DNA from 2 places in the Streptomyces sp. SID14515 genome. Region 2 is predicted to be linked to the other one. Evidence: riboswitches for the same ligand, from Rfam matches in the RefSeq annotation. Region 2 holds a riboswitch; the other holds the start of a gene.
What was found. A riboswitch is a leader RNA that binds a small molecule or an ion and turns the genes downstream of it on or off. The one in region 2 is predicted to bind S-adenosylmethionine.
Positions count from the first base shown of each region.

Region 1: it holds a riboswitch for S-adenosylmethionine, as region 2 does, so the genes downstream of both, thrC (threonine synthase) here and G3I54_RS13125 (aminotransferase class V-fold PLP-dependent enzyme) in region 2, are expected to answer to the same signal.

Region 1 covers NZ_JAAGMH010000120.1:113,274-119,057, forward strand. Annotated here, with positions in the region: gene G3I54_RS28310 (MoaD/ThiS family protein) at 1-17, opposite strand, end outside; gene thrC (threonine synthase) at 53-1,348, opposite strand; SAM riboswitch class I at 1,367-1,494, opposite strand; gene G3I54_RS28320 (glucosyl-3-phosphoglycerate synthase) at 1,648-2,598, shown strand; gene G3I54_RS28325 (trehalose-6-phosphate synthase) at 2,694-4,100, shown strand; gene otsB (trehalose-phosphatase) at 4,358-5,209, opposite strand; gene G3I54_RS28335 (ABC transporter permease) at 5,266-5,784, opposite strand, start outside.
Region 2 covers NZ_JAAGMH010000067.1:53,891-59,674, reverse strand. Annotated here, with positions in the region: gene G3I54_RS13145 (c-type cytochrome) at 1-188, shown strand, start outside; gene G3I54_RS13140 (Rieske 2Fe-2S domain-containing protein) at 185-1,237, shown strand; gene G3I54_RS13135 (cytochrome bc complex cytochrome b subunit) at 1,234-2,883, shown strand; gene trpD (anthranilate phosphoribosyltransferase) at 3,007-4,071, shown strand; SAM riboswitch class IV at 4,178-4,295, shown strand; gene G3I54_RS13125 (aminotransferase class V-fold PLP-dependent enzyme) at 4,473-5,784, shown strand, end outside.

The sequences.
Region 1 (5,784 bases), on a different contig from region 2:
CGGACCTTGACGCTCATGGTGGGTGCCCTTCTCTTCCTGCTGTCGGGGGTGGTCAGGCGGAGGCGAGGCCCGCGGCGCGGAACGCGTCCAGGCTCGGCTTGATGGTCGCCGTGGCCTGCGAGGTCGCGGAGACCGCGTCGAGCGTCTTGAGCCCGTCGCCGGTGTTCAGGACGACCGTGGTGAGCGTCGGGTCGATGACGCCGGCCTCGATCAGCTTCTTCGTCACACCGAGCGTCACCCCGCCCGCCGTCTCGCCGAAGATGCCCTCGGTGCGCGCCAGCAGCTTGATCGCGTCGACGACCTGCTCGTCGTTCACGTCCTCCACCGCGCCGCCGGTGCGGCGGGCGATGTCCAGGACGTACGGGCCGTCGGCCGGGTTGCCGATGGCCAGCGACTTGGCGATGGTGTTCGGCTTCTGGGGCCGTACGACGTCGTGGCCGGCCTTGAAGGCGGCGGAGACCGGGGAGCAGCCCTCGGCCTGGGCGCCGAAGATCTTGTAGGGCTTGTCCTCGACGAGGCCGAGCTTGATCAGCTCCTGGAGCCCCTTGTCGATCTTCGTGAGCTGGGAGCCGGACGCGATCGGGATGACGATCTGGTCGGGCAGCCGCCAGCCGAGCTGCTCGCAGATCTCGTACGCCAGCGTCTTGGAGCCCTCGCCGTAGTACGGGCGGAGGTTGACGTTGACGAAGCCCCAGCCCTCGCCGAGCGGGTCGCCGATGAGCTCGGAGCAGAAGCGGTTGACGTCGTCGTAATTGCCCTCGATGCCGACCAGTTCACCGCCGTACACCGCGGCCATGACGACCTTGCCCTGCTCCAGGTCGTGCGGGATGAACACGCAGGAGCGCAGTCCGGCCCGGGCGGCGGCGGCGCCGACGGCTCCGGCCAGGTTGCCCGTGGAGGAGCAGGAGAGGGTGGTGAAGCCGAAGGCGCGGGCGGCCTCGACGGCGATCGCGACGACGCGGTCCTTGAAGGAGTGCGTCGGGTTGCCGGAGTCGTCCTTCACGTACAGGCCGCCGGTGACGCCCAGCTCACGGGCGAGGTTGTCGGCCTTGACCAGCTTGGTGAAGCCGGGGTTGATGTTGGGCTTCTCCGCGACGTCGGAGGGCACCGGCAGCAGCGGTGCGTAACGCCAGATGTTGTTCGGACCGGCCTCGATGCGCTTCCGCAGCTCCTCCGGGGAGCCGGTGGGCAGGTCGTAGGCCACTTCCAGCGGTCCGAAACAGGACGCACAGGCGAAAAGGGGGCCGAGCTCGAAACGCTCGCCGCACTCGCGGCAGGAAAGCGCCGCGGCGGGACCGAGGTCCACGGGGGCGGTGGTGGCATTACCTGCAACGGTCTGAACAGCCATGATGGCGGAGGCCCTTTCTCCTCATCTTCCTTGCGACGCATTTCGCCACAAGACGGAATTGGCACCTTCCCCACCGTGACCTCGCGGTCGGCAGGAGGGTTGCCGGGACTTCAACGGGCCGTTCCCTCAGTCCCTCTGGATGAGCTCTATGGCGCTGGATCTTCGATCCAGGCGTTTATGTGCGGTCCGACCCCGACATGCGACGGCCATACGCGTTGTTCAAGACTGTAACCGAAGCATCGGACCGTTGAGATAGTCGTCCGAACCGCGAGATGGATCACACACAGGGAGTGCCGACCGTGCTCGAAGAGGTGGAACGCTGGCTGACCAGGCGTTCCTGGTCGTCCGGCGACCGCCCGCTGAACCGGCTCACCGACGCCCGGGACGCCGATCCGCACCGTACGTCGGTGAGCGTCGTGCTGCCCGCGCTGAACGAGGAGGCCACGGTCGGCGCGATCGTGGCGACGATCCGCCGGGAGCTGATGGAGAAGGTCCGGCTGGTCGACGAGCTCGTGGTGATCGACTCCGGCTCCACCGACGCCACCGCCGCCGTGGCCCGGGCGGCGGGCGCCCGGGTGGTCCACCGGGACGCGATCCTGCCCCGGATCCCGGCCCTGCCCGGCAAGGGCGAGGTGCTGTGGCGGTCGCTCCTGGTGACCGGCGGCGAGATCGTCTGCTTCGTGGACGCCGACCTCAAGGACTTCTCGGCGGACTTCGTCTCGGGCACGGTCGGACCGCTGCTCACCGATCCGGCCGTCCAGTTCGTCAAGGCGATGTATGACCGACCGCTCGGCGACAGCGCAGGTCAGGGTGGTCGGGTCACCGAACTGGTGGCACGCCCGCTGCTCAATCTGCACTGGCCGCAGCTGGCCGGATTCGTGCAGCCGCTGGGCGGCGAGTACGCGGTACGGCGGTCCCTGCTGGAGCGGCTGCCGTTCCCGGTCGGTTACGGAGTGGAGCTGGGCCTGCTGGTCGACGCGCTGCACACGGTGGGCCTGGACGCGCTGGGCCAGGTCGACGTCGGCGTCCGCAAACACCGCCACCAGGACGGGCAGGCGCTGGGCCGGATGGCGGCGGCGATCTACCGCACGGCGCAGCTGCGGCTCTCCCGGGGCCATCTGGTGCGGCCCGCGCTGACCCAGTTCGAGCGCGGCGAGGAGGGCTTCGTGCCCCGTACCCATGCGGTCGACACGGAGGAGCGGCCGCCGATGCGGGAGATCGCGGAGTACGCGGAGCGCCACGCGGCGTGAGGGGCGCGGATACGGGGTCGCGGATACGGGGTCGCGGAGGCCGCATGGAGCGCTGAGGCGTTTGGCGGCTTCCCTGACGGGCTAGGTTCCGCTACATGGTCTCCGAGCACGCCGAACCCACGTCCGCAGCCGCCGCCACCGCCCAGGTCCTCGTCGCGTCCAACCGCGGCCCGGTCTCGTACACGCTCGGCGAGGACGGGACGCTCGACGCCAAGCGCGGCGGGGGCGGTCTCGTCTCCGGGCTGAACACCGTCGACGACAAGCTGTGGGTCTGCGCGGCCCTCGGCGACGGCGACCGCGAGGCGGTGCGGCGCGGGGTCGGCGAGGAGGGCGTGCGGATGCTCGACATCGACGCCGGCATCCACGCCGACGCGTACAACGGCATCGCCAACTCGGTGCTGTGGTTCGTCCACCACCTGCTCTACCAGACGCCCGTCGAGCCGGTCTTCGACGCCGAGTTCCGCCGCCTGTGGGCCTCGTACGAGACGTACAACCGGGCCTTCGCCGAGGCGCTGGCCGAGGAGGCGGGCCCCGGGGCGGCGGTCCTCGTGCAGGACTACCACCTGTCCCTGGTGCCCGGCATGCTCCGCGAGCTGCGCCCGGACCTCAGGATCGGCCACTTCTGCCACACCCCGTGGGCACCCGTCGACTACTTCCGGCTGCTGCCCGACGACATCGCCGAGCAGTTGCTGCGCGGCATCCTCGGCGCGGACCGGGCCGCGTTCCACACCCGCCGCTGGGCGGACGCGTTCATCGGCTGCTGTACGGAGATCCTGGGCGGAACCGGCCGGACCAGGGTCGGGGTGCACGGCCTCGGGGCCGACGCGGACTTCCTGCGCCGGCGCTCGCACGAGGCGGACGTGGACGAGCGGATGGCGGCGCTGCGGGAGCAGGTGGGCGAGGACAGGAAGACCATCGTCCGGGTGGACCGGACCGAGCTGTCCAAGAACATCGTGCGCGGCCTGCACGCGTACCGGACCCTGCTGGACGCCCACCCGGAATGGCGCGAGCGCGTCGTGCACATCGCCTTCGCCTACCCCTCCCGCCAGGACCTCGCCGTCTACCGGGACTACACGGCGGCGGTGCAGACTCTGGCCACGGAGATCAACGCGTCGTACGGCACGGAGAGTTGGACCCCGGTCGTCCTCCACGTCAAGGACGACTTCGCCCGCTCGCTGGCCGCGTACCGGCTGGCGGACGTGGCGCTGGTCAACCCGATCCGCGACGGTATGAACCTGGTCGCCAAGGAGATCCCCGTCGTCTCCGACCACGGCTGCGCGCTGGTGCTGTCGCGGGAGGCCGGGGCGTACGAGGAGCTGGGCGAGGACGCGATCGTGGTGAACCCGTACGACGTGACGGGCACGGCGGAGGCCCTGCACGAGGCGCTGACGATGAGCGGCGACGAGCGGTCCGGCCGGACGAAGCGACTGGCCGAGGCGGCGACCGCGCTGCCGCCGCAGCAGTGGTTCCTGGACCAGCTGGAGGCGCTGCGACAGGTGTGAGCCGGCCCCTGAACCGGCTCGGGTCGGGTCCGCCGCTGCGGCAGGTATGAGCTGATCCCCTGACCCGGCTCGGGTCCGCCGCTGCGGCTGGTGCGAGCCGAGGCCCCCGGCCCCGCTCAGATCCGCCGCGCGGCAGGTGCCAGCCGGAGTCCGCCGGCCCGGCTCGGATCCGCCGCTGCGGCAGGTATGAGCTGATCCCCTGACCCGGCTCGGGTCCGCCGCTGCGGCTGGTGCGAGCCGAGGCCCCCGGCCCCGCCTCAGATCCGCTCGGCCAGGGCCGCCAGGAACGCGACGACGGCGGCCGGGCCGGGCACCGACAGGTCCGCGCGCTCGGCCAGTTCGGGCACCTCGGCGCTGCCGCTGCACACCAGGAGGCCCGGGATGCCGTCCGGGCCCTCGCTCCGCAGCTTCTCCACCGCGGCGAACGCGGCCAGGTCCCCGAGGTCGTCGCCCGCGTAGATCACGGACTCGGCGTCCCGCTCCGCGACGAACGTGGCGAGCGCGACGCCCTTGTCCATGCCGGGCGGGCGCAACTCCAGGACCAGGCGGCCCGGTTCGACGATCAGCCCGTGCTTCGCGGCCAGCTCGCCGAGGGGTCCGCGCAGCGTCTCGAAGGCCGCCTGCGGGTCCTCGGCGCGCCGGGTGTGCACCGCGACGGCCTGGCCCTTCTCCTCGATCCAGGTGCCGTTCCATGCCCCGAACTCGTGCAGTACGCCCGGAAGTTCGGCGCGCACGGCGGTGACGCCCGGGTGCGGTGCGGGGGCGTGGACGGTGCCGGTGACGGCGTCCCAGCGCTCGGCGCCGTAGTGCCCGAGCACCACGAGGTGTTCCAGACCGGGGACGCCCGCGAAGCCTCCGTAGCGCACCGCGACGCCCGCCGGGCGGCCGGTGATCACGGCGACGGCGGCGACCTTCGGCGCGAGCGCGGCGAGCGCGGCCACGGTGCCGGGGTGGGCGCGGGCCTGCTCGGGGTCCGGGACGATGTCGGCGAGCGTGCCGTCGAAATCGAGGGCGACGACCGCACGGTCGGGCCGGGCGAGAACGGCTTCGAGCCCCTCGCGGCCGGCCGGGGTGGTCGGGTTCGGCAGGTGGTCCGGGTGACTGCCCATGGGGCGAGCCTAAGCCCTGGACGGGTCGATCACGAGCCTTGCCCGACCGCGGACGGCTACTCACGGGCGCCCGCGAGTTCGACCGGCCGGGTCCGCAGCGCGAGCGCGGCCGGCAGGACGGCGGAGACGGCGGCCAGGAGCGCGGCGGCCGCGACGACGAGGCCGAGCGTCCCCCACGGCACCACCACGGCGACGGACGGAACGCCCAGCAGCACCAGCGCACCCCACACCACCAGCAGGTTCACCGCCGCCACCGCGCCCCCGAGCACGGCGCCCACCCCGACCGCCGCCACCGCCTCGGCCGCGACGAGCCGCAGGACCTGGGGCACGGTGGCTCCGGCCAGGCGGAGCACGGCGAGGTCGCGGACCCGGTCGGAGGTGGCCATGACCAGGGTGTTGGCCAGGGCGATCCCCGTACAGAGGAGAGCGATGCCGAGGATCATCCGGAGCCCGGTCCCGGTGTGGCCGTCGTCGGCCCCCGGACCGTTCGCGGCCTGCCACGCGGCCCGGGTCGTCACCTGTGCACCGGTGGCGGCTCCGGCGGTGCGCAGCGCGGCGGCGACGGCCCGGTGGTC
Region 2 (5,784 bases):
AGAAGAAGGACATCATCGCGTACATCGAGTCCGTGAACGGTGACGAGACGGAGAGCCCCGGCGGCCTGGCCCTCGGCGGTCTCGGTCCGGTCAGCGAAGGTCTGTTCGCCTGGATCTTCGGACTCGGCGCGCTCGTCGCAGTCGCCGTTTGGGTCGCGGCCCACACCGCTAAGGCCAAGAAGTCATGAGTAGCCAACAGATTCCAGAAGACAGCCTGCCCGTGGTGCAGGAGACCGCGCACGGCGCGGTGGAGCGCAAGGACGACCCGTTCGCCGACCCGGGACTGCCGGCCCACCAGCCGCGCATCCAGGATCTCGACGAACGCGCCGCGAACCGCTCGGAGCGCGCCGTCGCGTTCATGTTCACCCTCTCGATGCTGGCGACGGTGGGCTTCATCGCCTCCTACGTCATCTTCCCGGTGGACAAGATCGTCTACATCTGGCCCTTCGGCCATGTGAGCGCGCTCAACTTCTCCCTGGGTCTCACCCTGGGCGCGGCGCTCTTCTTCATCGGAGCGGGAGCCGTCCACTGGGCGCGCACCCTGATGTCCGACGTCGAGGTCGCCGCCGACCGGCACCCGATCGAGGCCACGCCCGAGGTCAAGGCCCAGGTCATGGCCGACTTCGCGGCCGGCGCCGAGGAGTCCGCGATCGGTCGGCGCAAGCTGATCCGCAACACCATGTTCGGTGCGCTGGCCCTGGTGCCGCTCTCCGGTGTGGTCCTGCTGCGCGACCTCGGTCCGCTGCCGGAGAAGAAGCTCCGCAACACCCTCTGGGCGGAGGGCAAGCAGCTCATCAACATGAACACGATGAAGCCGCTGCGCCCCGAGCACATCACCGTCGGGTCCCTGGCCTTCGCCATGCCCGAGGGTCTCGACCCGGAGTCGCACGACTTCCAGACGCAGATGGGCAAGGCGGCCCTGATGATCGTCCGCATCGAGCCGGACGACATCAAGGACAAGCGCCAGCTGGCCTGGGCCCACGAGGGCATCGTCGCGTTCTCCAAGATCTGCACCCACGTCGGCTGCCCGATCAGCCTGTACGAGCAGCAGACGCACCACGTGCTCTGCCCGTGCCACCAGTCCACCTTCGACCTCTCCGACGGCGCTCGCGTCATCTTCGGTCCGGCCGGCCACCCCCTTCCGCAGCTGCGGATCGGTGTCAACAGCGAGGGCAACCTCGAGGCGCTCGGCGACTTCGACGAGCCCGTCGGTGCTGCCTTCTGGGAGCGCGGATGAGTACTGCGACAACGAACCCCTCGGCCGCCGAACCGGCGAGCGGACGCAAGGCTCCGGCCGGCGAGCGGGTGGCCGACTGGGCGGACGGCCGACTGGGCATCTACGGCCTGGCCAAGGCCAACATGCGCAAGATCTTCCCGGACCACTGGTCCTTCATGCTCGGTGAGGTCTGCCTCTACAGCTTCATCATCATCATCCTCACGGGTGTGTATCTGACGCTGTTCTTCCAGCCGAGCATGGGCGAGATCGTCTACCACGGTCCGTACGAGCCCATGCAGGGCATCCGGATGTCCGAGGCCTACGCCTCGACCCTGAAGATCAGCTTCGAGGTCCGCGGTGGTCTGCTCGTCCGGCAGATCCACCACTGGGCCGCGCTGATCTTCCTGGCCGGCATGTTCGTGCACATGATGCGCGTCTTCTTCACGGGCGCCTTCCGCAAGCCGCGCGAGATCAACTGGCTCTTCGGCTTCCTGCTGTTCGTGCTCGGCATGTTCACCGGGTTCACCGGCTACTCCCTCCCGGACGACCTGCTCTCCGGTACGGGTGTCCGCTTCACCCAGGGCGCGATCCTGTCCGTGCCGATCGTCGGTACGTACATCTCGATGTTCCTGTTCGGCGGCGAGTTCCCCGGCCACGACTTCGTGGCCCGGTTCTACTCGATCCACATCCTGCTGCTGCCGGGCATCATGCTCGGCCTGCTGGTGGCGCACCTGATCCTGGTCTTCTACCACAAGCACACGCAGTTCGCGGGTCCCGGCCGGACCAACAAGAACGTCGTCGGCATGCCGCTGCTGCCCGTGTACATGGCGAAGGCCGGAGGGTTCTTCTTCCTCGTCTTCGGCGTCATCGCGGTCATCTCGGCCATCGCCACGATCAACCCGATCTGGGCGCTCGGTCCGTACCGCGTCGACCAGGTGTCCACCGGCGCCCAGCCCGACTGGTACATGGGCTTCGCCGAAGGTCTGGTGCGTGTGATGCCGGGCTGGGAGATCAACCTGTGGGGCCACACGCTCGTCCTGGGCGTGTTCATCCCGCTGGTCGCCTTCGGCCTGGTGCTCGGTGTCATCGCGCTCTACCCGTTCATCGAGTCCTGGATCACCGGCGACAAGCGCGAGCACCACATCCTGGACCGCCCGCGCAACGCCCCGACCCGTACGGGCTTCGGCGTCGCCTGGATCACGGCGTACTTCGTCGGCCTCATCGGCGGCGGCAACGACCTGTGGGCCACGCACTTCCACCTGTCGATCAACTCGATCACCTGGTTCGTCCGGATCTTCTTCTTCCTCGGACCGGTCATCGCGTTCATCGTCACCAAGCGGATCTGCCTCGGCCTCCAGCGCCGCGACCGGGAGAAGGTGCTGCACGGTCGCGAGAGCGGCATCATCAAGCGCCTGCCGCACGGTGAGTTCGTCGAGATCCACGAGCCGCTCAGCCCCGAGCAGCTGCACACGCTCACGGCGCACGAGCAGTACCAGCCGCTCGAACTCGGCCCCGCGGTCGACGAGAACGGCGTCAAGCGCAAGATCTCCCCGGTGCAGAAGCTGCGCGCCAAGCTCAGCAAGGGGTACTTCGCCGAGGGGAACCAGATTCCCAAGGCCACCCCCGAGGAGTACAAGGAGATCAGCGAGGGCCACGGCCACCACTGATCGCCTGACCTGATCGCCACCGTGAGAGCCCCGTCCATTCGATGGACGGGGCTCTTCGCGGTCCCCCCGGCTGGATAGGGTGGAGCCATCTTTCCTGACCGGCTGTGGACCCTGGAGCGGACCATGAACGTTGTGACCCCGAACGGCGGCGACAGCGTGGCGGCCCACTCCTGGCCCGGCCTCCTGAACCCCCTGCTGCGCGGCGAGAACCTCAGCTCCGAGGAGACCGCCTGGGCCATGGACCGCATCATGAGCGGCGAGGCCACCGACGCGCAGATCGCCGGGTTCGCCGTCGCGCTGCGGGCCAAGGGCGAGACCGTCGACGAGGTCACCGGACTGGTCCGCGCGATGTACGCCCACGCCAACACCATCCAGGTGCCGGGCCGCACCGTTGACATCGTCGGCACCGGCGGCGACCTCGCCAAGACGGTCAACATCTCGACCATGTCCGCGATCGTCATCGCCGGCACCGGCGCCAAGGTCGTCAAGCACGGCAACCGCGCCGCCTCCTCCGCGAGCGGCTCCTCCGACGTACTGGAGAAGCTCGGCGTCAACCTGGAGCTGACCCCGCGGCGGGTGGTCGAGGTCGCCGAACAGGCGGGCATCACCTTCTGCTTCGCCGTGAAGTTCCACCCCGCCCTGCGGTACGCCGCCAAGGCCCGCAAGGAACTCGGCGCGCAGACCACGTTCAACATCCTGGGCCCCCTCACCAACCCGGCCCAGGTCCGCGCCCAGGCGGTCGGCGTCGCCGACGCCCGGATGGCGCCCATCGTCGCGGGCGTGCTGGCCGACCGGGGCAACTCGGCGCTGGTCTTCCGCGGCGACGACGGGCTCGACGAGCTGACCACCACCGCCACCTCCCGGGTCTGGGTGGTCCGCGACGGCGCGGTCCGCGAGGAGCCCTTCGACCCGCGCGACGTCGGGCTGCCCATCGTCCCCGTCGAGGCGCTGCGCGGCGCCGACGCCTCGTACAACGCCGATGTGGCCCGCCGCCTGCTGGAGGGCGAGGGCGGCGCGGTACGCGAGGCGGTGCTGCTCAACTCGGCGGCGGCCCTGGTCGCCCTGGACCCGGGCCCCGGCACGCTGACCGAGCAGCTCGCGGCGAAGATCACGGTGGCGGCCGAGGCCATCGACTCCGGAGCCGCCAAGCGTGCGCTGGAGCGCTGGATCGCGGCCAGCAACGCCTGAGCGCGCCGGAGAGGCACCTCCGGAGCACACGGTGTGACGCAGGGCGCAGTCCGGATGCCGGACTGCGCCCTTGCGCGTGTGCATACGTATGGCAAGATGCTGCGCAGGTCATGAGTGACAGCGACTACGGCCCCGGCCCGCTGTCCGGCAACCCTCCGTCCGTGGCGGGGTGCCCCGGGTGAAGACCAGGCCGTAGGCAGCGAGGTCTGCGGCAAGCGCGGGCCCCTCGGCATCCAGCGGATGCCAGCCCCCGGGGTCCTGGTCCCTAGGGAGCCTCTTGTGAGCAAGCGAATGCGCTAGGGCTGACCGCCCTCCTTCAGCGCACCTTTTTTCCTTCCTCCTCCGCGCCGCCGCGTATCCGCGGGCGCGTGGATTTCGCCTGCCTGTTACGGGAGTTCGCCATGTCTGTCTCCACCGCTGCCCTCGACTCGTCGGTTTGTGCCCCGCTGCCCGTTCTGGGCCAGGACGTCACTGTTCCGCTCGTCACCGGCGGTGAGGTCACCTACGCCGCGCTCGACTACGCCGCCAGCGCCCCGGCCCTCCAGCGGGTCTGGGACGACGTCGCCGCGTACGCCCCGTACTACGGCAGCGTCCACCGCGGGGCCGGCTACCTCTCGCAGCTCTCCACCGACCTCTTCGAGAACAGCCGGCGCACGGTCGCGGAGTTCCTCGGCTGCCGCGCCGAGGACCAGGTGGTCTTCACCCGCTCCACCACCGACTCCCTCAACCTGCTGGCCGCCGCGATCCCCGCCGACTGCCAGGTCTTCGTGTACGAGACCGAGCACCACGCCTCCCTGCTGCCCTGGCGCGACGCCCAGGTCACCTACCTCAACGCGCCCCGCACCCCGGCCCAGGCCGTCGAGACGCTGGAGCGCGCGCTGGCCGACCGCGACCCGTACGGTCCCGCCCTCGTCTGCGTCACCGGCGCCTCCAACGTGACCGGCGAGCTGTGGCCGGTGAAGGAACTGGCCGCCGCCGCCCACGCGCACGGCGCCCGCATCGTCCTGGACGCCGCCCAGCTCGCCCCGCACCACCCGGTGGACATCGCCGAACTGGACGTCGACTGGGTCGCGTTCTCCGGCCACAAGCTGTACGCGCCGTTCGGCTCCGGGGTCCTGGCCGGCCGCGCCGACTGGCTGCAGGCGGCCGAGCCGTACCTCGCCGGCGGCGGCGCCTCCCGCAAGGTCGCCCGGCGCGCCGACGGCGGCGTGGACGTCGACTGGCACACCACGGCCGCCCGCCACGAGGCCGGTTCGCCCAACGTCATCGGCGTCTACTCCATCGCCTCCGCCTGCAAGGCCCTGACCGAGGCGGGCTTCGAGGGCCTGGTCGCCCGGGAGCAGGAGCTGGTGGGCCGGGTCCGCGAGGGTCTGGCCGCGGTGCCCGAGGTGCAGGTGCTCTCGCTGTTCGGCGACGACGCGCCCCGGGTCGGCGTCATCTCCTTCGTGGTGCGCGGCTGGAACAGCTCGCACTTCGCCGCCGCGCTCTCCGCCGAATACGGCATCGGCGTCCGCGACGGTCTCTTCTGCGCCCACCCGCTGGTGCGCACCCTGCTCGGCAGCGACCCGCAGGACCCGGGCGAGTGCGGCGCACCGGAGGCCGAGCCGGGCGAGCGCTCGCTCAACGCGATCCGTGTCAGCTTCGGCGCCGGTACGCCCGACGAGCACATCGACCGGTTCCTGCGCGCGGTCTCCGAGCTGGTCCGCGAGGGCG